Regions from separate parts of the Ralstonia sp. GX3-BWBA genome, predicted to be linked through region 3. Evidence: predicted binding sites of a transcription regulator. Region 3 holds the regulator's gene; each other region holds the start of a gene.
The links. The regulator NrdR, encoded in region 3, represses ribonucleotide reductase genes. The targets are predictions, from matches to a motif close to CACNANATNTNGTG.
Positions count from the first base shown of each region.

Region 1: the regulator NrdR is predicted to act here: its motif matches at 1,517-1,530, upstream of DOD19_RS01115 (ribonucleoside-diphosphate reductase subunit alpha).
Region 2: the regulator NrdR is predicted to act here: its motif matches at 5,776-5,789, upstream of DOD19_RS05240 (ribonucleoside triphosphate reductase).

Region 1 is NZ_QMKS01000002.1:73,317-81,235, reverse strand. It holds gene DOD19_RS01115 (ribonucleoside-diphosphate reductase subunit alpha) at 1-1,329, opposite strand, end outside; gene DOD19_RS01110 (alkaline phosphatase family protein) at 1,981-4,011, shown strand; gene DOD19_RS01105 (hypothetical protein) at 4,042-4,236, shown strand; gene DOD19_RS01100 (phospholipase C, phosphocholine-specific) at 4,273-6,432, shown strand; gene ampD (1,6-anhydro-N-acetylmuramyl-L-alanine amidase AmpD) at 6,504-7,100, opposite strand; gene DOD19_RS01090 (sigma-54 dependent transcriptional regulator) at 7,093-7,919, opposite strand, start outside.
Region 2 is NZ_QMKS01000006.1:38,476-46,394, reverse strand. It holds gene DOD19_RS05270 (DMT family transporter) at 1-444, shown strand, start outside; gene DOD19_RS05265 (TIGR00645 family protein) at 532-1,071, shown strand; gene DOD19_RS05260 (fumarate hydratase) at 1,246-2,769, shown strand; gene murI (glutamate racemase) at 2,784-3,632, shown strand; gene DOD19_RS05250 (dicarboxylate/amino acid:cation symporter) at 3,693-4,976, opposite strand; gene DOD19_RS05245 (DHCW motif cupin fold protein) at 5,347-5,688, shown strand; gene DOD19_RS05240 (ribonucleoside triphosphate reductase) at 5,825-7,888, shown strand; gene nrdD (anaerobic ribonucleoside-triphosphate reductase) at 7,885-7,919, shown strand, end outside.
Region 3 is NZ_QMKS01000009.1:784,389-792,307, forward strand. It holds gene tolB (Tol-Pal system beta propeller repeat protein TolB) at 1-545, opposite strand, end outside; gene tolA (cell envelope integrity protein TolA) at 613-1,641, opposite strand; gene tolR (protein TolR) at 1,694-2,128, opposite strand; gene tolQ (protein TolQ) at 2,141-2,833, opposite strand; gene ybgC (tol-pal system-associated acyl-CoA thioesterase) at 2,830-3,234, opposite strand; gene DOD19_RS11295 (SDR family NAD(P)-dependent oxidoreductase) at 3,304-4,056, opposite strand; ZMP/ZTP riboswitch at 4,195-4,323, shown strand; gene glyA (serine hydroxymethyltransferase) at 4,458-5,705, shown strand; gene nrdR (transcriptional regulator NrdR) at 5,831-6,295, shown strand; gene DOD19_RS11310 (type IV pilin protein) at 6,328-6,807, opposite strand; gene DOD19_RS11315 (PilC/PilY family type IV pilus protein) at 6,810-7,919, opposite strand, start outside.

The DNA.
Region 1 (7,919 bases), on a different contig from region 3:
GTTCACGGCCACGGCCGTGTCGTTGACCACCTTCAGGAACGGCACCACGCCTTGCGACTTGCCGTTGGTGCCTTTGATGTGCGAACCGAGTGCACGCACGTTGGTCCAGTCGTTGCCCAGGCCGCCTGCGAACTTCGACAGCAGCGCGTTTTCCTTCAGCGCCTCGTAAATGCCGTCCAGATCATCCGACACGGTGGTCAGGTAGCAGGACGACAGCTGCGAGCGGCGCGTGCCCGAGTTGAACAGCGTCGGCGTGCTCGACATGAAGTCGAACGACGACAGCAGCTGGTAGAACTCGATGGCACGGGCTTCGCGGTCGATTTCGTTCAGCGCCAGGCCCATCGCCACGCGCATGAAGAACGCCTGCGGCATCTCGATGCGGGTTTCGTTGATGTGCAGGAAATAGCGGTCGTACAGCGTCTGCAGGCCGAGGTAGTTGAACTGGAAGTCGCGCGAGGCGTCCAGCGCCGCACCCAGGCGGGCCAGGTCGAACTGCGCCAGCTTGTCGTCGAGCAGCTCGGCGTTGATGCCGCGCTTGATGAACTGCGGGAAGTAGTCGACGTAACGCGTGCTCATTTCCGCTTGCGTGACTTCTTCGCCGAGGATTTCGCGGCGGATCGTGTGCATCAGGATACGCGCCGTGACCTGGCTGTACGCCGGGTCCTTTTCGATCAGGGTACGCGAGGCCAGGATGGCCGAGTCGTACACCTGCGTCATCGGCACGCCTTCATACAGGTTCTTGACCGTTTCCTTGAGGATCGGCTCCGGGTCCACCGCTTCGCCCAGGCCTTCGCAGGCCGAGACGATCACGTTGCGCAGCGCCGCCATGTCCAGCGGGCGGGAGATGCCGCCGTCGGTCACGTTCAGGCCGATGAAGGCCGGTTGCTGCTGGGTTTCGCCGGCTTGCGCGCGCTCCTGGGCGCGGCGCTCGCGATACAGCACGTAGGCGCGGGCCACGTCGTGCTCGCCCGAGCGCATCAGGGCCAATTCCACTTGGTCCTGCACGTCTTCGATATGGAACGTACCGCCGTTCGGGCGGCTGCGCAGCAGTGCGCGCACGACGTTCTGCGTTTGTTGGTCGACCAGCTCGCGCACACGCGCGGAAGCAGCGCCCTGCCCGCCATTCACGGCGAGGAAGGCCTTGGTCATGGCCACAGCGATCTTCGAAGGCTCGAAGCTGACCACGGCGCCGTTGCGGCGAATGATCTTATAGTCGGCAAGGTTGACGCCGGAAGCGATGCCGGTGGCCACGGCCGTGCCGCCAGCGCTTTGCGCAAATTGCGAGGGGTTGGCGGTGCCGGAGTGGATTTCGGATTGGGCCGTCTGCATGTGGACTCCTGTTGAACCGTTCGTTTTTTATTGGCTCGCCGAGCGGGTGACCCGTTGGCGAACCCTCGCGCTACGCGGAGAAATGAGACGGAAAAGACCCTTGCCTTTTCTCAGCTCCCAAGCGTCGGCTTGACCCGCCGTACGCCCGCCCCCGCGTGGCGCCGAAATAAGAATCCCGGAAAGTCACCACTATATCTAGTGTGTTACCCCGGGATTGACCCTAAGTATAGTGGATCGATCAAACAAGACCAGTCTTGACAGATGGCGGCGAAGGGGGGTTTTCTCAACCCAAATGCAGTGCCGCAAACCCGCCATCCCAGGCAGCACAACGGGTCGGCGGGACTGGCGTGCGGCGTCGCAATGACCGCCTCTTCAGAATAATTCTTTCTATCGACGTCGCAAGTTCAATAGACGTCACCTCATCCACGGTAGGGGCATGTGGGCCGCGCACAGCACTGGTGCAGACGTGCTGCGCTCCGCGCCCTCCTGGACATTCCCCCCGCTCAAGAAATCCGAATAGCCGCATCAGCATTCTTGCCGCGGCTGTCACTTGAGCGACAGGCCCCAACCCTACGCTTCGGTCGCATTGCAGGGAGCGCAATCACAGCGGTGGGACACCGAGCGCCGCACACAACGACCGAGGAAATCGACATGGACTGGAATCAACCCGCCCGCCGCCTGCTGACGGCTGCGCTGGGCACGACGGTGGCCGCCACGCTGGCGACCACCTTGACCGCATGCGGCGGCGGCGACAGCAGCCCCATCGCCAACCAGGGCAACACGGACGCACCGACCACCAGCGCCAGCAAGAAAGTGCTGGTGGTCGGGGTAGACGGTGCCACCTATGCGCAGGTGCAGAGCGCGCTCCTGCAGCGCAGCTTGCCGAACCTGGGCACCCTGGCAGTGATGCCGGCTTCGACGGGCGGCACGCTGGGTACCACCACCGCCCAGGCGCCGCTGGACACGCCAAGCTGGGCCACCGTGCTGACCGGCACCTGGCAGAACCGCCACAGCGTGACGGACGACACCGTCACCACCCTGGCCGCCCCGAGTGTCTTCAGCTATGCGCGCAGCGCCGCCAAGGCGGCCGGCACCACGCAACGCCTGGGCGCTGCCGTCAGCTCGGCCGTACTGCCGGCGCTGCTCAAGGCGGATCAGCAAGGCGGCAATCTCGACGCGCTCGTCGACTGCGCCCAGGTGGACACCTGCGTGACGCAGAACAGCGTGAAGCTGGTGCAGTCGGGCTACGACGTCGTCTTCGCGCAATACACCGCGCCGGCTGCGGCCGCGCTGGCTTCCGGCGTGCAGAGCGACGCGTACGCGGCCGCACTGGCCAACGTCGATCAGGCGCTGGGCACGCTGCAGGCTGCCATCGCCCAGCGCCGCACCGCCAACCCGAACGAAGACTGGCTTGTCGTCGTGACCACCAGCCACGGCCTGGACGCCACAGGCGCCACCACGTCGGCGCCGACGCTTGAAAACCGCACCGCCTTCATCGCGCTGAACAAAAGCGTCAATCCGGTGCTCGGTAAGAACGGCATGGCCGCGCCCACGTCGGAAGCCGCGCTCGCGGCCCTGCCGAGCGAGGCTGACATCGTGCCGACCGTGCTGGCGCAATTGAACGCCGCCGTGCCGGCGACCGCCCACAAGTTGGATGGCGCAGCGCTCACCGCCAGCACCATCGGCGTGCGCAACCTCCAGAGCACCGTGGGTACGTACAGCGCATCGCTGGTGCTGAACTGGCAGAACCCGACGTCAGCGAGCGGCCCCATCACCGTGCTGCGCGACGGCAAGCAGGTCGCCACGCTACCCACCACGGCCACGCAGTACACCGACAGCAACATCGCCACCGCAAGCGGCATCTACCGCATCAACTACACGCTGGTGCGCAACAACGTGCCGGTGTCGATGCTTGCGCAGATCGCCTACGTTGCACCGACGCCGCTGGCGACGTCGCTCACCAACGGCCTGGCCGCGTACTACAGCTTCGATCCGCTGCCGCCGACTGACCGTAAAGCCAGTTCGACGATCGGCCCGTGGGTGGCAGGCACCGACGGCGGTTCTGCGGTAACCGACCCCTTTGGCGGTACGGCGCTTTCGGTCGATTCGCGCATCGACGCCTACAAGCTCACCCAGAACGGCGCCGACATCGCGCAGAGCCCGCAGTTCACGATTGGCTTCTGGTTCAAGTCGGACTGCACGCAGGGCAACGGCACTGGCGAGCCCATCCTCGCCAACAAGGACTACTACTCCGGCTCCAATGCCGGCATCGCCATCGGCCTGTGGGGCGGCTGCGAAGTGCGCTTCAACCTGGGCAGCGGCGGCAAGCGCGACGACATCCAGGGCATGAAGTTCAGCGCCAACCAGTGGGCCTACCTCGCCCTGTCGGTCGATGCGCAGGCCAAGCTTTTCAGCGCTTACATCCTTGACCCGGTGCTGGGCGTGCAGAAGGTGGAAGACAAGGCCATCGCCAATACCGACGTCACCAAGCTCAATGGCCTGGCCACCAAGATCTGGGGCCTGAACGACGACGCCACGCACAACTACGTGCCCAACAACCCGGGCTCGCTCAAGGGCGTGATGGCCTACGACGACCTCGCCATGTGGACACGCCGGCTGACGCTGGACGAACTCAAGACGATCAACGGCTCGCACCAGCCGCTGTCGACGCTGAGCCCCTGATCCCCTCCCCCAACCCGAACGAGACAGCTCATGAAGCCTTTCATCAACCCTCTCGCGCGGCCGCACTGGCTGGCCGCCGTGCTGCTGTGCGCCGCCACCTTGTCGTTGTCGGCCTGCGGCGGCGATTCGAACGACGGCACGCCGAGCGCAGGCCCCGGCGCCGCTCAGCCGGATCAACCCGGCCAGCCGCCGGCCAACAAGCCGACCCTGCACTGCGCTCCGTAATGCGCGGCTTCCCATCGACTTGCGTTTGAGACCGACATGACTTCCGACACGAACCACGCCAACAACGGCAGCCGCCGCAACTTCCTCAAGATGGCCAGCACGGGCGCGATTTCCGCCGCTGCGCTCGCCGCCTTCCCGCCGTCGATCCGCCGTGCGCTGGCGATTCCGGCCAACAACGCCACCGGCACGATGCGCGACGTTGAACACGTGGTGATCCTGATGCAGGAGAACCGCTCGTTCGACAACTATTTCGGCACGCTGCAAGGTGTGCGCGGCTTCGGCGACCGCTTCCCCATTCCGCTGGCCGGCGGGCTGAACGTGTGGCAGCAGACCTACGTGCCAAGCAGCGGACCGAGCCGCACGGTGCTGCCCTATTACCTCGACAGCAGCGCCGGCAACGCGCAGCGCGTCTCGGGCACCCCGCACAGCTACCCCGATGCCCAAAACGCATGGGACCTCGGCCGCATGAGCAAGTGGCCGACCTACAAGCAGACGCAGTCGATGGGCTACTACAAGCAGGCCGAGCTGGACTTCCAGTTCGCGTTGGCCAACGCCTTCACGCTGTGCGATGCGTACCACTGCTCGTTCCACGGCGGCACCAACACCAACCGCCTGTTCCACTGGACGGGCACGAACGACCCGACCGGCGCTGCGGGCGGCCCGGTCATCGACAACAGCGGCGACCACCTCGACGCCAGCGTCACGTACAACTGGAAGACCTACCCGGAACGCCTGCAGGCTGCCGGCGTGTCGTGGAAGGTCTACCAGAACATGCCGGACAACTTCACCGACAACCCGCTCGCGGGCTTCAAGGCCTACCGCGATGCCAACGCCGCGCGTGGCAACCTGGCCGACGGCACCCCGTTCCCGCCGTACACGCCAGCCGACGAAACCGTCAGCCCGCTCATCAAGGGTGTCGGCAACACCATGCCCGACGGCGGCTTCCTGCAAGCCTTGAAGGATGACATCGCCGCAGGCCTTCTGCCGCAGGTGTCGTGGATCGTTGCACCGGCCACGTATTCCGAGCACCCCGGCCCGTCGAGCCCCGTGCAGGGCGCGTGGTACACGCAGGAAGTGCTCAACGCGCTCACCGCCAACCCGGCCGTGTGGAGCAAGACCGTGCTGTTCATCAACTTCGATGAAAACGACGGCTTCTTCGACCACGTGCCGCCGCCCGCAGCCCCCGCCTATGACAACGGCGTGCTGGCCGGCAAATCGACGGTCAGCACGGCCGGCGAATACCACACGGACCAACACCCCTATGGCCCCGGCCCGCGCGTGCCGATGTACATCGTGTCGCCGTGGAGCCGCGGCGGCTGGGTCAACTCGCAGGCGTTCGATCACACGTCGGTGCTGCGTTTCCTGGAGCTGCGCTTCAACGTCCAGGAGACGAACATCAGCGCATACCGCCGCGCCGTGCTGGGTGACCTGACCAGCGCCTTCAACTTCGTCAACCCGAACAACGAAACGCTGCCGACGCTGCCCAGCCGCGACAAGACCACTGCCGACGCCATCCGCACCGCGCAGGGGTTGCAGCCGCAGGTACCGCTGCCCTCCGTCACGGCGCAGCAAATGCCTACACAAGCCACCGGCACCCGCCCCTCGCGCGCCCTGCCGTACGAGCTGCACGTCAGCGCGCGCGAAGACGCCACCAACCGCGCGCTGCGCCTGATCTTCAGCAACACCGGCACGGCCGCCGCCGTCTTCCACGTGTACGACCGTCTGCATCTGGACCGCGTGCCGCGCCGCTATGCGGTCGAGCCCGGCAAGATGCTCGACGACACGTGGGACGTCTTCACCGCAGACAAGGGCAAGTACGACCTGTGGGTGCTCGGCCCCAACGGCTTCCACCGCGCCTTCTCGGGCGATGTGAGTGCCGTGTCGGCAGCGGGTTCGAGCGCGCCGGAAATCCGCGTGTGCTACGACCTGGCCAACGCCGAGGTCTACGTCACGATGATGAACACCGGCACCGCCGGCTGCACCTTCACCGTCAAACCCAACGCCTACCGCACCGACGGCCCGTGGACGTTCGACATCCCAGCCGGCAAGCAGCTCGACCAGCACTGGCCGATCGCGCGCCAGGGCAACTGGTACGACTTTACGGTGACGGTGCCGCAAGGCGGCTTCACGCGGCGCTTTGCCGGCCGGATGGAGACGGGCAAGGACAGCGTGTCCGACCCGGCGATGGGCAACTGAGGTGTTGAACTAGAAGGATCAGCTGGGAGAAAAACGCGGGCGGCCTTCGCAACGGGCCGCCCGTTTTCATTTCAGAGCGCGTACTGATACGGAAACAACGCCGCGTTGAACCCGCCGAGCGCACGCAGATGCGCCCAGTCGAAATGCGGCCCCGGATCGGTCTTGCGGCCCGGTGCAATGTCCGAGTGCCCGGCAATCGCCGTAATGGGATACGCCGCGCAGATCGCCCGCACGAGCGACGCCGTGGCGGCGTACTGCTCGGGCGCGAAGGGCAGATCGTCGGTGCCCTCGATTTCGATGCCGATCGAGAAATCGTTGCAGCGCGTTCGGCCGAAAAAGTCCGACGCACCGGCATGCCACGCGCGCGCGTCGCACGGCGCAAACTGCACGCACTCTCCTGTGCGACGGATGAAGAAATGCGCCGATACGCGCACGCCGCGCAACTGATCGAAGTACGGATGCGCGTCGCAGTCGAGCGTGTTGGTAAAGAAGTCGAGCACGTGATTGGTGCCGAAATCGGCAGCAGTCTGCGCGGGCGGCAGGCTGATGTTGTGCAGCACGATCAGGTCGATCGGCATGCCTTCGGGCCGCGCGTCGATATTCGGCGACGGATGTCGGTGCCCGCCATCGACCCATCCGTCAGCACCGATATGCAACCGTTCAGGCATCGCCGTTCAGCCCATTTCCGGCAGGTTCACCCACGCTGCCAGACGGCGCTTCAATGTCCCGCGGGTCACGGATGCCAAGTTGCTGCATGCGATAGCGCAACTGGCGGAATGACAATCCGAGCAGCTTGGCCGCTGCCGTGCGGTTGAAGCCCGTCTGGTCCAGCGCGGCCAGGATCACGTTGCGCTCGACCGACTCCAGGTAGGCCGGCAGATCGATCGGCAATGCAACGCTCGGCAGCGACGGCTCCGCCGGCTGCGCAACGGGCGCCGGCTCGGGCTGTGCCACTGGTTGCGGCATTCCCAAGGGGCTTGGCACAGGCGCCGGCATGTAGACGGCATCAGGCCAGTTCGCCATCGGCGGCGGCGACATCGGGTGATGGGCGGCTGCAGCAGCCTGCGCCTCGCGCGTGCGGTGGAACAACGGCGAGCGCTCGATCTCGGCGCCCAGCGCGCCAAGGTCGTCCACATCGATCGACTCGCCTTCCGCAAACGCGTAGGCACGCTCCAGCAGGTTCTCCAGCTCGCGCACGTTGCCCGGGAACGGGTACGCGCACAGTTGCTGCAGCGCCGGACGCGTCAGGCGCTTGGGGCGCGGATCGCCGTAGCGGCTGGCGAGCTGTTCGAGCAGCACCCCGGCCAGCACGGGCACGTCTTCGGCACGCTCGCGCAGCGTGGGCATGCGCAGCTCCAGCACGTTCAGGCGGTAGAACAAGTCTTCGCGAAAACGGCCGGCGGCCACCAACCGCGCAAGGTTCTGGTGGCTGGCGCAAACGACGCGCACGTCGACCGGATCTTCGCGGCTCTCGCCGATCTTGCGCA
Region 2 (7,919 bases), on a different contig from region 3:
CTGTCGCGGCGACTGACACAAACGTTGCCCGCCATCGAGATCTGCGCGTACACGCACCTGATCGGCGGCCTGCTGATGCTGCCCCTGGGGTTGGTGCCCCTGCTCACCTTCGATCTGTCAGGCGTGCCGTTGCCCATCTGGGGCCTTGTGCTCTGGTATGCGCTGTCGGCCAGCATCTTCTCGTTCTGGCTGTGGATGAAGGGCATCCGGCATGTGCCAGCACACCTTGCGGGCGTATTCACCTCGGTGCTGCCGATTGCGGCAGCCACCTACGGGATCGTCGCCCTGGGCGAGACGCCGGGCTGGCCGCACGGCATTGCGCTGGCTTGCGTGGTGGCGGGCATCCTCGTTGCAAGCTGGCCGGCACGGCCACGCTATCCAGCGCGCCGCGCGCGTGTGGCAGACCCGCTGGACCCGCTCGATCCGTCACTGGACCGCGAATAGCGCGGTGGGCGGCAGCCGTCTTCCAGTCAGCGGTTCGGCAAACTTGGGACGCTACAATCACGCGTTTTTCACCCGGCCCCGTTTCCCATGAAGTCGCCCATCGCTCCGCTGCGCCCGATTCCGCGCCTGATCTTCTTTTCCCGCTGGCTGCAACTGCCGCTTTACCTGGGGCTGATCATCGCCCAGGCAGCGTATGTGTATCTGTTCATTGTCGAGGTCTGGCATCTGGTTGCGCACCTGGGCGACTTGGACGAAACCAAGATCATGCTGGCCGTGCTGGGCCTGATCGACGTGGTGATGATCTCCAACCTGCTGATCATGGTGATCATCGGCGGATACGACATCTTCGTGTCCAAGCTCGGCATCGAGGGCCATGAAGATGAGCCCGAATGGCTGGATCACGTCAACGCGGGCGTGCTGAAGGTGAAGCTGTCGATGGCGTTGATCAGCATCTCGTCGATCCACCTGCTCAAGACGTTCATCGACGCGGCCCAGAAAGACACGCACACGATCCTGTGGCAGGTGGTCATCCACGTGGCGTTCCTGGTTTCCGCGCTGGTGATGGCGTGGGTAGACCGCATCGTTTCGCATGCGCATCCGCACGGCGGGGCTGCCGACGCACATTGACGCCGTGCCCCTGTCGGCGTGGCGAGCCCGACGAAACCGGTCGGACAATCCGTGGCCGACATTGGGTGTATGATCGCAGGCTATTCTGAACCGGCAGCGCCCGCTGCCGGTGCGTAGTGCAGATCACTGCCCTGCCGCATCCCGGTTTCTCATTCCTACACGTTGGTCCCCACCATGACCGTCATTCGTCAAGAAGACCTCATCCAGAGCGTCGCCGACGCCCTGCAGTACATCAGCTACTACCACCCGATGGACTACATCACTGCTCTGGGCCGCGCCTATGAGCAGGAGCAGAGCCCGGCCGCCAAGGATGCCATCGCGCAGATCCTGACCAACAGCCGCATGTGCGCTGAAGGCAAGCGTCCGATCTGCCAGGACACCGGCATCGTCACGGTGTTCCTGAAGGTTGGCATGAACGTGCGCTGGGACGGCGCCACGATGAGCCTCGAAGACATGGTCAACGAAGGCGTGCGCCGCGCGTACAACGACGTCGACAACAAGCTGCGCGCAAGCGTGCTGGCCGACCCGGCCGGCAAGCGCACCAACACGAAGGACAACACCCCGGCCGTGATCAACATGTCGATCGTGCCGGGCGACACGGTGGATGTGATCGTCGCAGCCAAGGGCGGCGGCTCCGAAGCCAAGTCGAAGTTCGTGATGCTGAATCCTTCGGACTCGATCGTCGACTGGGTGCTCAAGACCGTGCCGACCATGGGCGCCGGCTGGTGCCCGCCGGGCATGCTGGGCATCGGCATTGGCGGCACGGCTGAAAAGGCCATGCTGCTGGCCAAGGAAGCCCTGATGGAGCCGATCGACATTCAAGACCTGATCGCCCGCGGCCCGAGCAACCGCGCTGAAGAACTGCGCATCGAGCTGTACGAAAAGGTCAACGCGCTGGGCATTGGCGCGCAAGGCCTGGGCGGCCTGGCCACCGTGCTCGACGTGAAGATCCTGGACTACCCGACCCACGCGGCCAACCTGCCGGTCGCCATGATCCCGAATTGCGCCGCCACACGTCACGCGCACTTCACGCTGGACGGCAGCGGCGTTGCCAAGCTGGAAGCGCCGGACCTGTCGCAATGGCCGAAGGTCGAATGGGCGCCGAACACCGAAACGTCCAAGCGCGTGGATCTGAACACCCTCACGCCGGAAGAAGTTGCCTCGTGGAAGCCGGGCCAGACGCTACTGCTCAACGGCAAGATGCTGACCGGCCGCGATGCCGCCCACAAGCGCATCGCCGACATGCTGGCCAAGGGCGAAAAGCTGCCCATCGACTTCACCAACCGTGTGATCTACTACGTCGGCCCGGTCGACCCGGTGCGCGATGAAGTCGTTGGCCCGGCAGGCCCGACCACGGCTACACGCATGGACAAGTTCACCGAGACGATGCTCGCCCAGACGGGCCTGATTGCCATGGTGGGCAAGGCCGAGCGCGGCCCCGTCGCCATCGAGTCCATCAAGAAGCACAAGTCGGCTTACCTGATGGCCGTGGGCGGCGCGGCGTACCTGGTGTCGAAGGCCATCCGCGGCTCCAAGGTGCTGGCGTTTGAAGACCTGGGCATGGAAGCCATCTACGAATTCGACGTGAAGGACATGCCCGTCACCGTCGCCGTCGATAGCTCGGGCACGTCGGTTCACAAGACCGGCCCGGCGGAATGGCAAGCGAAGATCGGCAAGATTCCCGTCGCAGCAGGCTGATCCGTTCACGCGATATGACGACACGCGCGCAGGCACCGGTCGGAGTTTTTGACTCCGGCCTCGGAGGGCTCTCCGTCCTGCGCGCGATTCGCGCCGAATTGCCGGCCGAATCGCTTCTCTACCTGGCGGATTCCCGCCATGCCCCGTACGGGGAAAAATCTCCTGAATACATTGCCGAGCGCACGCTGCGTGTGTGCGAATGGCTGGTCGACCAAGGCTGCAAGGCGCTGGTGATCGCGTGCAACACAGCCACGGCGCAGGCTGTGCACGTGCTGCGCGAAAAGCTCGCGGTACCGGTGATTGGCGTCGAGCCCGGCTTGAAGCCAGCGGTTGCCACGTCGAAGAGCCGTGTGGTTGGCGTGCTCGCGACCGAAAGCACGCTGCACAGCGAGAAATTTGCACGCCTGCTGGCGGCTGCCTCTGGCGATTGCAAAGTGCTGAGCCAACCCGGCTACGGCCTCGTCCCCCTGATCGAGCGCGGCGATACCCATTCGCCTGCGGTGCTGGAGCTGCTGCAGGCGTATCTGCAGCCGATGCTCGATGCGGGCGCTGACACGCTGGTGCTCGGCTGCACGCACTACCCGTTTCTGGAAGACGCCATCCGCGAGATTGCGGGCGACCGGCTGACATTGATCGACACCGGTCACGCAGTCGCGCGCCATCTGGGCCGCACGCTGGCGGCAGCGGGATTGCAGGCATCGGGCCAAGCCGCATCGCCACGCTTCATGAGCACCGGCGACGTGCTTCCGCTGCAAGCCATGGTGGCGGCATTGCTGGGTGAGGCGCCGATGGCACAGCGCGTCGACATTGGTGACGCGCCCCTGAGCCCGGCCGTAACCTCGCTCGCTTACCAGCCCGAATAACGCCGTCTAAATATGACAACGCCGCCCTGAAAGGCGGCGCGCTGTCATCTTGGCTCAACGTCAACCGACGTTCGGCTGCGGCTGCATTGCAGGTTCAGCGGCTTCCGCCACCGCATCCTCTTCTGCCGGCTCATACTTCGCCACCACGGCCGTGGCCAGGCTGTTGCCAATCACGTTGGTGGCCGTGCGGCCCATGTCGAAAAATTGGTCGATGCCGATAATCAGCAGCAGACCCGCTTCCGGCAGGTGGAACATCGGCAGCGTGGCCGCCACCACCACCAGCGAGGCACGCGCCACGCCGGCCATCCCCTTGCTCGTGAGCATCAGCACCAGCAGCAGCGTGACCTGCTGGGTGAAGCTCATCTCGATGTTGTAGGCCTGCGCGATGAACAGCACCGCGAACGCCTGGTACATCATCGAGCCATCCAGGTTGAACGAATACCCCAGCGGCAGCACGAAGCTCGAAATGCGCTTGGGCACACCAAAGCGGTCCAGCGCCTCGATCGTCTTCGGATAAGCGGATTCGCTGCTCGCCGTGGCAAACGCCAGCAGCGTCGGCTCACGAATCAGCCCCAGCAGGCGGCCCAGCGACCGGCCCAGCAGCAGGTAGCCAACGAAGAACAGGATCGACCACAACAGCGCCAGACCCAGGTAGAACTCGCCGATCAGCTTGCCGTAGGTCCACAGCACGCCCACGCCTTCCACCGTGATGGCAGCGGCCATGGCGGCAAATACGCCCAGCGGCGCAAAGCGCATCACGTAGTCGGTAATGCGGAACATCAGCTTGGTCAACTCTTCCAGGCCACGGCCGATCACGCTGTCCATCGGGTTCTTCATCGTCGACAGCGCCGCGCCGAAGAACAGCGAGAACACCAGGATCTGCAGGATCTCGTTGGTGGCCATGGCCTCCACGATGCTGCGCGGGAACACGTGCGTAATGAAGGCCTTGAGCGTGAAATCACCCGTCTTCAGGCCCGACGTGGCCGACACATCCGGCAGCGCGAGGTTCATGTGCACGCCCGGCTGGAAGAAGTTGACCAGCAGCATGCCCAGCGCCAGCGACGTGGCCGACGCACATACAAACCAGATCATCGCGCGCAGTCCCACGCGGCCGACCGAGCGGCCGCCGCTCATGCTCGCCAGGCCCGTCACCAGCGTCGAGAACACCAACGGCGCGATGATCATCTTGATCATGCGCAGGAAGATGTCGGTGATGATGCTGAAGTACGAAGCGATGTCCTTGGCCGCCGCAGCGTCCTTGGCATATTCGTGGCAACCCCAGCCGACGGCAATGCCCAGCAGCATTGCCAGCCCGATATGGGAGGTCAGACGTTTGGTGTTCAAGACTTTCTCCAAGGAATACCGTGGCCGGAGGGACGGCGCGCGGCAGACGCGGATCTCATGGGGCCAAGGGCCGGCCCAAGTTCGTCACGCTTTGTAAAAAGCGACGATATTAGAGAAGCGCATGACGATCGTTATGTCGATGTTGCATGGCACCATGCAATTTATGCATACATTGATATGACGCCGTCGACACCCTGCTGCGATGCCGCACAGGCAGTGGAATCAGCCGGTCAGAAGCGGATTATTGAGCCGCACGCAATGCCGTCGCGGCGTACTGACAAGCGACTTTTTGAGCATATGAAATGCGACGCCTGCGCCACGTAAGCCGCTGATACCATCATGGGCTTACGTCACCCACCGGAGTCCCGCGATGAAGATGGCGCCCTTCGCCTTTGGCACGACCGACTGGTCCGCTGTTGAACCTACCGAACACACCGGCGAGACCGGCATGGCGATCTGGCGCACCCGCTACTTTGGCGACGAGCCGGACCGCATCCGCGTACGCATGGTCGAGTACACGCCCGGCTACCTGGCTGACCATTGGTGCAAGAAGGGCCACATCCTGTTCTGCCTGGATGGCGAACTGGAAACCACACTGGAAGATGGCCGCAAGTTCATCCTCACGCCCGGCATGAGCTATCAGGTGGGCGACGATGCGGAAGCCCATCAGTCGTACACCAGGAACGGCGCCCGGCTGTTCATCGTCGACTAATGGCGACACGCAGTGTCCGCGTCGCACGCGGCCCCGGTTGACCGGGGTCAAGCGATTTCAAGATCAAGGTCTTTAAGACTCACAGACCACAATATGTAGTGCTAGTCTGACTCCATACCACTAGATGGAGTACCTCATGACGAGCACACAGGTCACCAGGCAAGTCACCAAGCGCGACGGTTCATTGGCACCGTTTGATGCGCAAAAGATCTGCCAGGCCATCGCGGCTGCCGGCCAAGCCACCGGCGAATTCGACGCCGTCGAGGCGCAACGCCTGACCGCGGGCGTGCTCGGACATCTCTCCCCGCTCCCCTGCCCCGGTATCGAAATCATCCAGAACTGGGTGGAAGAGGTGCTGGTAGACGCCGGCTATTGGCGCACCGCGCGTGCCTACATCGTCTACCGCGAGCAACACGCCCGGCTGCGTTCGCTCAAGCACACGCTGGTCGATGTCGAGAGCACGATGGACGAATACCTCGAGCAGCGCGATTGGCGTGTCAATGCCAATGCCAATCAGGGCTACAGCCTTGGAGGTCTGATCCTGAACGTGGCAGGCAAGGTCACCGCCAACTACTGGCTTTCGCATGTCTACAGCCCCGAAGCGGGCACAGCGCACCGCGAGGGCGACATCCACATCCACGATCTCGACATGCTGTCGGGCTACTGCGCAGGCTGGTCGTTGCGGCAGTTGCTGACAGAGGGATTCAACGGCGTGCCGGGCAAGGTGGAAGCGACGCCACCGCGGCATATGTCGGCAGCCATCGGACAGATCGTCAATTTTCTCGGCACGCTGCAAAACGAGTGGGCCGGCGCGCAGGCGTTCAGTTCATTCGATACGTACATGGCGCCGTTCATCCGCCGCGATGCGATGTCGTATGCGGCGGTGAAGCAGTCCATGCAAGAGCTGATCTACAACCTGAATGTGCCCAGCCGCTGGGGCACGCAAACGCCGTTCACCAACCTCACGTTCGACTGGACTTGCCCTGCCGACCTGCGCGAACAGGTTCCCTACATTGGCGGCGAAGAGATGCCCTTCACCTACGGCGATCTCCAGCCCGAGATGGACATGATCAACCGCGCGTACATCGAGGTCATGATGGCCGGCGATGCAAAGGACCGCGCGTTCACGTTTCCGATTCCGACCTACAACATCACGCCGGACTTCGATTGGGAGCACCCCAACACCACGTTGCTGTTCGAGATGACGGCACGCTACGGGCTGCCCTACTTCCAGAACTTCCTCAACTCCGATCTGGAGCCGCACATGGTGCGCTCGATGTGCTGCCGCCTGCAGCTCGACCTGCGCGAGCTGCTCAAGCGCGGCAACGGGCTGTTTGGCTCTGCCGAGCAGACTGGTTCCATTGGCGTGGTGACGGTGAACTGCGCGCGATTGGGTTATCTCTACGCGGGCGATGAGGCTGGGCTGCTGGCGCGGCTCGATACGCTGCTTGCGCTTGGCCGCGACGTGCTGGAAGTCAAACGCAAGTTCGTCCAGCGGCTGATCGACCAGGGGCTGTATCCGTACACGCGGCGCTACCTGGGCACGCTGCGCAACCACTTCAGCACGCTCGGCGTGAATGGCATCAACGAGATGGTGCGCAACTTCACGCGCGACGCCGACGACCTCACCACGCCATTCGGCCATGCCATGGCGGTGCGCCTGCTCGACCACGTGCGTCAGCGCATGACGGAGTTCCAGGAGGCGACGGGGCACCTGTACAACCTCGAAGCCACGCCCGCAGAGGGCACGACCTACCGCTTCGCCCGCGAAGACCGCAAGCGCTGGCCAGACATCCTACAGGCTGGTACGACAGAACAGCCGTACTACACCAACTCCAGCCAGTTGCCCGTCGGCTACACCGATGATCCGTTCGAAGCACTGGCGCGCCAGGAAGCGCTGCAGAGCAAATACACGGGCGGCACGGTGCTGCACCTGTACATGAATGAAGCCATTTCCTCGCCGCAGGCGTGCAAGGAACTCGTGCGGCGCGCGCTGGCGAACTTCCGCCTGCCGTACATCACCATCACCCCGACGTTTTCGATCTGCCCGAAGCACGGCTACCTGTCCGGCCATCACGCGTTCTGTCCGAAATGCGACGCAGAACTGCTGGCCCAGCAGCCTAACGGCAAGTGCGGTTGCACAACGGCGGGCACACCTGGTTCTTCCACCCACCTCCATCACGAAGGAGCCTCCGTATGAGCACCATTGCACACACCGCCAACCTCACCGT
Region 3 (7,919 bases):
AGTTGGAAGCGGCGGCCAACCTTGGACACGTACGACAGGCGCGTCGCAAAAATACCGCGCTCGCCAATCAGCTTCTGGTAGATGTAATCGGCAATTTCGTGTGCAGCCAGGCGCAGTTGGCCAGGACCGCGCGTAAGCGACAGGCCGCCCAGGCTTTCGCCCTTGGCGGTGTCGTACAGGCGGAAGCGGATTTCGTAGCGATCGCCGTTGCGGGTCACGGTGCCGCCCACAAATGCTGCTGCGCCCTTGGTTTTCCAGGCACCCAGGTCAGGTGCCGGGCTTTCCGGCACCACCGCTCCGGCAACATCGACGTTCGAGAATCGGCCGCTGCGCACGAGGTCTGCCCGGACGATGGCCGAGAGGTTTTGTGGGGCCTGTGCCTCGCCCTGGAAGTTGGCGATCGCGATCGGGTACTGGCTGGCGCCGACGCCCGAGATCTCCACGTTGAGCTGGGCATGGGCAACGCCGGCGCTTGCCGCAGTCAGCAGCAGTGCCTGCGCTGCGCGTCGGAACATCGGGATCCACATCGTTCGCATCATGTTCATCTTCCCTACTATCAAATCCGGAATCTGAGTACCGTTGGCCAGCGCCGCCTGGGCGAGCGCCGACCCGTTATTCCTTCGGCCGGAACGTCAGGATGACGCTCGACGGCGCTTTGCCATTGGTATCGCGTGGCAGCGGGTCAGAGCGCTCGACCGCGCGCATGACAGCCTCGTCATAGGCGCCGTTGCCGCTCGATTTCGTCAGGCGCTTGGACAAGATCGAACCATCCGGCGCCATCTGCACCGACACGACCGCCGACGGGTTGCCGTTGACCGCCGAAGGATCGAACAGGATGTTCGGCTTGACCTTGGCCCGCACACGCTCGGCATACCCTGCCGATGCTGTACCGCCCGTGCCCTGAGCATTGCCAACACCACCGCCGGAGCCCGCCACCGTGCCAGTCGCGCCCGCCCCCGCCATTGCGCGCAACCGATCCAGTTGGGCCTGACGCTGTGCATTGGCACGCGATTCATTCGCCTTACGCTCGGCATCGGCCTTGGCCTTGGCTTCTGCGGCAGCCTTGGCTTTCAATTCCTTCTGCTTCGCGTCGGCTTCCGCCTTGGCCTTCGCTTCGGCCTGAGCTTGCAGTTGCGCATTCTTGCGAGCCTGCGCCGCGTCGGCAGCAGCCTTTTCAGCCGCTTTTTCCTTGGCCTGCTGTTCGGCCAGGGCCTTGCGTTGGAGTTCCGCCTGACGGGCTTGTTGCTCCTCCTTCAGACGGGCCTGACGCTGTGCTTCGGCGCGGTCTTGCGCGGCGCGGCGGGCGAGCTCGGCCTCACGGGCCGCCGCAGCCTCCTGCTCACGCTTGCGCTTCTGCTGCTCCAGCGCGATATCGGCTTCCTCTTCCACCTTGGCCGGCGGCGCTTTGATCACCGGTTCCGGCTTGACTTCTGGCACCGGCGCGGCCTGCTGTACGGCTTGCTGAACCGCCGCCTCGTCCCACAGCTCAGCCTCTTCGCCGCGCGGGGTGCTGCTCTGCCACTGCACGCCAAAGTACAGAAAGATGATCAGCAGAACGTGTGTCAGGACCGCCAGCCCGAACGCGCGCAGCGTGCCACGCTCGCGCACAGGCTCATAACGATGCAACGACGTCGTAGTCATGACGTTCAGGTTGCCCCGCCTTGGTTCGTCAACGCTGGGTTCATCAAGGTGCTCATGACGATTTCACCATCAGGCCGACGCGCTTCACGCCATCGGCCTTGAGCACGCTCATCACGGTCAGCACGCGGTCGTATTGGACCGACTTGTCGGCGGCGATCACGACGGGCTGATCGGGGTTTTCGTCAGTGCGCTGCTTCACAAACGCGCGCAGCTCGTTGTTGTTGGCGAGCTTCTGCTCGATTGCTCCCGAACCAGTCTTGACGCGAGCAAGGATCGTGCCGTCACCCTTGATGGTCACGACGATGGGCGGCTGGGTCTGCTGCGGCGTGGCGTTGGCCACCGACGGCAGATTGACCACCCCCGGGTTCACCACGGGTGCCGCCACCATGAAGATGACCAGCAGCACCAACATCACGTCGATGTACGGAACAACGTTAATGTCGGCCTTGGCCCGTCGGGCGCGGCGCGTTCGCTGGATGGTAGCCATGAGCGCGGCTCCTTAGCGCGTTTGGCGCTGAAGGATGTTCGAGAACTCTTCCATGAAGCTCTCGAAGCGGTTGGCCAGGCGGTCCATCTCGGTGGCGTAGCGGTTGTAGGCAATCACCGCCGGAATGGCCGCAAACAGACCGATGGCCGTGGCGACCAACGCTTCGGCAATACCAGGCGCCACGGCCGACAGCGTCGCCTGCTGCACGTTGGACAGGCCGCGGAAGGCGTTCATGATCCCCCAGACGGTACCGAACAGGCCGATGTACGGGCTGACCGAGCCGACCGACGCCAGGAACGGCAGGTGCGATTCCAGCGAGTCCATCTCGCGCTGGTAGGCCGCGCGCATGGCACGGCGGGAAGCATCGAGAATGGCACTCGGATCGCCGCCGCCGCGCTGCAGCTCGCGCGCTTTGAGGTATTCGCGCATGCCGGCTTCAAAGATGCGCTCAAGCGCTCCGGTCGTGTGGCGGTTGTTGGCGGCGCTCTGATACAGCGCCTGCAGGTCGCCGCCGGCCCAGAAATCGCGCTCGAACGATTCGGTCTGGCTGCGCGCGGCGCGCAGGGCAAAGGCTTTGCGGAAGATGTACGTCCAGGAGAATAGCGACATCACCAGCAGCAGGCCCATGACGAATTGGACCAGGAGGCTGGCGTGCAGCACCAGCGAGACGATCGACAGATCTTGTGTGACCTCGACGGGATTCATGCGGCGGCTTTGATGGTTGCGAGTACGGGAGCGGGAATCGGGGTCGGCCGGAAAGTGAGCCGGTCGACACATCCAACACGAATCGTGCCTGATGCGAGCAAAACGTCGCCGCGCCAGCCTTCCTGGGCGAATTGGACCGACGCGGGGCCGACCCGTTCCATACGCGAACGGATCTGCAGCAGGTCATCCAGGCGTGCCGGCGCGCGGTAGTCCACAGCGGTGCTACGCACCACGAAAATGGCCCCGGTCGTGTCGGCCAGCGCCTGCTGGTCGACCCCAAGCGCGCGCAGCCACTCTGTGCGGGCGCGCTCAAAAAATTTCAAATAGTTGGCGTAAAACACCACGCCACCTGCGTCGGTATCTTCCCAATACACACGCAGGTTCCAGTCAAAAGAAGCCATCGGGTAATTTTACCAAGACGCAAGTGACGGCCAGCCATCCACCGACCGGCCGAGGGCTTGCGCTGGAATTCAGGCCATGCCTCGCGTCACGCTGGTGGCCGAGAATGACTGGCAAACGGGCATCAGCTCCATCGCGTTGACATTGAAGTGCGCGGGAAGCGCCGCCATCCAATAGACGGCCTCGGCGATGTCATCGGCCGTCAGGGCTTCCGTGCCTTCGTAGACCTTCTCCACGCGGGCATCGTCGCCCTTGAAACGCACGTTGGAAAACTCTGTGCCGGAGCAAAGACCTGGCTCGACGTTCGAAACGCGTACGCGGGTACCGGTGAGGTCCGCACGCAAGTTCAACGAAAACTGGTGCACGAATGCTTTGGTAGCGCCATACACGTTGCCACCCGGGTACGGGTACGTCCCCGCGATCGAGCCAATATTGATGACGTGACCGCGGTTGCGTTCGACCATGGCCGGAAGTAACGCACGCGTCATATGAACCAGCCCGGAGCAGTTGGTGCCGATCATGCGGTCCCAATCGGACAGGTCAGCGCGCTGGGCGGGTTCGAGGCCCAGCGCCAGACCAGCGTTGTTGACCAGCACGTCGACTTCACGCCAGCCTTCTGGCAGCGTGCCCGGCAACGCCGCAACGGCATCGGCGTCCAGCACATCCAGTACGAACGGCAGCATGGCGTCGCCCAATTCAGCCTTGAGTGCGTCTAGACGGTCCTGGCGGCGGCCTGCCGCGATCACGCGATGGCCTTCTCGCACGAAACGCCGCGCGATGGCCGCGCCGAACCCGGCGGTAGCGCCGGTCACGAATACGATCATGGAAGTGTCTCCGGACCTTAAAAAGCGAAAGGTCAGAGTTTACCTGAAGCCTTGAACCGCATTGCACCGCAATGTGCGTGTCTGCACGCTCGCTTCTTGCGGCGGCCATGGGGCTGTCGTACACTCGCGGGCAACCATTCCACCTTGCGCGACTGGCGAATCCTGGAGCAGCTTCAGCGGCTCCGACATGTGGGCAGCGACCACGAGGAAGCGCAAGGTTTCTGGCGTCATGCACAACGGCGCCTGCCGCTCGCCTGGGCAGCGAATGGGAAGCACAGGGTGACTTGGACACCCGCTGCAATCGGCCAACACCGGGCGCAGTCGTTCAAGCCGCGCGCATGTTTCCCCACGCCTCGCCCGATCTCCGCCATTTCCGTTTCGTTTCAGACCAGACACTCGCCATGTTCGAACGCAGCCGCTATACGATCGACCAGATCGATCCCGAAATCTTTGCCGCCATCCAGAAGGAAAATCAGCGTCAGGAAGACCATATCGAGCTGATTGCCTCCGAGAACTACACCTCGCCGGCCGTGATGGCCGCGCAGGGCTCGCAACTGACCAACAAGTACGCCGAGGGCTACCCCGGCAAGCGTTACTACGGCGGTTGCGAATATGTGGACGTGGTGGAACAGCTCGCCATCGACCGCGTGAAGCAGCTCTTTGGTGCCGAAGCCGCCAACGTGCAGCCGAACTCGGGCTCGCAGGCCAACCAGGGCGTGTTCTTCGCCGTGCTCAAGCCGGGCGACACGATCATGGGCATGAGCCTGGCCGAAGGCGGCCACCTGACGCACGGCATGGCGCTCAACATGAGCGGCAAGTGGTTCAACGTTGTGAGCTACGGCCTCAACGCGCAGGAAGACATCGACTACGACGCGCTCGAGGCCCTGGCGCAAGAGAAGAAGCCGAAGCTGATCATTGCCGGCGCATCCGCATTTGCGCTGCGCATCGATTTCGAGCGCATCGGCAAGATTGCCAAGTCGATCGGCGCGTATTTCATGGTGGACATGGCGCACTACGCCGGCCTGATCGCCGCGGGCGTGTACCCGAACCCCGTGCCGCACGCTGACTTTGTGACGACGACCACGCACAAGAGCCTGCGCGGCCCGCGCGGCGGCGTGATCCTGATGAAGGCCGAGCACGAGAAGGCCATCAACTCGGCCATCTTCCCGGGTATCCAGGGCGGCCCGCTGATGCACGTGATCGCCGGCAAGGCCGTGGCGTTCAAGGAAGCCCTGTCGCCGGAGTTCAAGGCTTATCAACAACAGGTCGTGAAGAATGCAGCCGCCATGGCTGAAACGCTGATGGCCCGCGGCCTGCGCATCGTGTCTGGCCGCACCGAAAGCCACGTGATGCTGGTCGATCTGCGCGCCAAGAAGATCACCGGCAAGGAAGCCGAAAAGGTGCTGGGCGACGCACACATCACGGTCAACAAGAACGCAATCCCGAATGACCCGGAAAAGCCGTTCGTGACCTCGGGCGTGCGCCTGGGCTCGCCAGCCATGACCACGCGTGGCTTCAAGGAAGCCGAGGCCGTGAAGGTCGCCCATCTGATCGCCGATGTGCTGGACAACCCGCACGACGAAGCGAACATCGCCGCCGTGCGCGCCAAGGTGGCTGAGCTGACCAAGCAGTTCCCGGTCTACGCCTAAGGCATCCGCCGATGGCCGGATCTTACGGCCACGTAGTACCCTGCCGCGATGCGCCCGCCCGGGCCATCGCGGCGTTGTTCTTTTAGCGCAGTGCGTTCTTTGAGGTTGCCGAGGAGACCACCGGCATGAAATGCCCCTTTTGCGGCCACGCGGCCACCCAGGTGATTGATACCCGCATGTCGGAAGAAGGCGACACCGTACGCCGCCGCCGCCGCTGCGAATCCTGCGACCGCCGCTTCACGACCTACGAACGCATCGAGTTGTTCTTCCCCGCCGTCGTCAAGAAGAACGGCAGCCGCGTCGACTACGACCGCAACAAGGTCAAGGACTCCATGCGGCTGGCGCTGCGCAAGCGCCCCGTTTCCGCCGAAGCCATCGACGAAGCCATCGCCCGCATCGAAGAAAAACTCCTCAGCCACGGCGAGAAGGAAATCGGCAGCGACCGCGTGGGCGAGCTCGTGATGCGCGAACTCAAGCGGCTCGACAAGATCGGGTACATCCGGTTTGCGTCGGTGTATCGGAGTTTTGAGGATGTGTCGGAATTTCGCGACGTTTTGGATGAGATTGCGGCGACGAATGTGCGGAAATGAACAAAGGCCCTGGGGGCCTTTTTTCTTTCCTGTTACCAACACTGCGCTGACGTAGTACCTGCCGCCATGCCGACGTTGCCTTGCACGCCGAGCTGGTTGATGGTGTATGTCCCGCAGGCGTCGGCCGTTTGCGGGCTGACCGGAACAGCAGAAGCGGAATAGCCAGGCGCTGCCGCACCACTCGCGCCTGCCGTGCCCGTTACCGCGACATTCAGCTGATAGTACGACTGCGTGCCAGACTGAATGGCGAACGGAAAGCTCGCCGCCGCATAGCCGAGGGAGGCAGGCGATGCCGCGTAGCTATTCTGCAGTGTAAAAAACCGCTCCTGGCGTGCTGCCAGATCCAGCAGCGCCGTCTTCGCATCCGCGCGGTGCGATTTCAGGATGTACTGCTGGTAGGACGGATAGGCAATACGGGCCAGGATGGCGATGATCGCTACCGTAATCATCAACTCCATCAAGGAGAAACCGCCTTCGCCAGGGGACAAGGAGGGAGTCTTGGTTCGGCTCATGATTAGCGCAGCTTGGTCCAAGTCATGCGAGAGCCAACACCGGCGGCGCTCGGGTTGATCTGGTTGACCGTACCCGTGCCGCTGACGGTCTGCTGCACCAGGTACGGCAGCTTATTGGCGGTCACGATAGACGGAGTGCCGGTACCACTCAAACCGATACCGCTGACAATGCCGCCGTTGAGGGTCGGGAAATTGTTGTTATTGTCGCCGAAGAACGAGGCGGTACCTGCCCCACCCGATGCGACCGAAATGGCCATGGTGTAGCCAGATGCTGGCGTCGAGCTACAGGATAAAACCTGCTGCGTGCCTGGCACGGTCGTATTGACGATGAACATGCCATAGGCCAGCGTTGGGTTATAGACCACCTGTTCATAGTTCGTGACCGCGCTCGAACCAGAGCCCGTGGTGGTGCTGGGCAGCGCGAGCTTCCAGCCAAACTGGGTATTAGCGGTACCGCTAGTGCCGCACGCTGTCGATCCCATCCAGCAAACCTTATTGTTGCTTACAGTCCGGTACGATGGCGTCGTGCCCGAGCTTGCAGACGTGTTGGTGATACTTTGTGTCTGCAGGGTAGAGGCGGTCACGGTCTGCGGGCCGGTCAGGGTTGCGTAGACTGCAGCCGCCGGTGCGATATTGTTCCAAGCGCTCATGTTCCAGTCCCAAACACCGTACAGGGACTGTGCAGTGTTGCTGGAATAGGCCGCAGCGCTGGTCTGTGTCACCGGGAAACTCTGACCGGTGCCGAAGCTGACGAGTACGCGCGGCGCGCCCGTGCCGCTGCCCGGAATGGCGGCAACCGCGACCTTGCTGGTAATCGGTTGACCCGCTGGCGTCGAGAACATCGGCGCAGACGAGACGCTCCACGATGCCGGGTTTTGCGAGGTCAGGTCGAAACGCCAGACGTTGCCAAATGCATCGCCCGCATAGACGTAGTCGGTGATGTGATCACCATCCAGGTCCGCTGGTGTGACATAGGCGATGCCGTTCTTATTGTTCGCCTTCAGCGGATCCTTACTCGGACCGTACTTTGTGTCGAGGTAGTAGAACGACGTGGTGCCGTTGCTGGCCACCAGCATGATGTACAGACCCGCCGACCCGTTTGCACTGTTCAA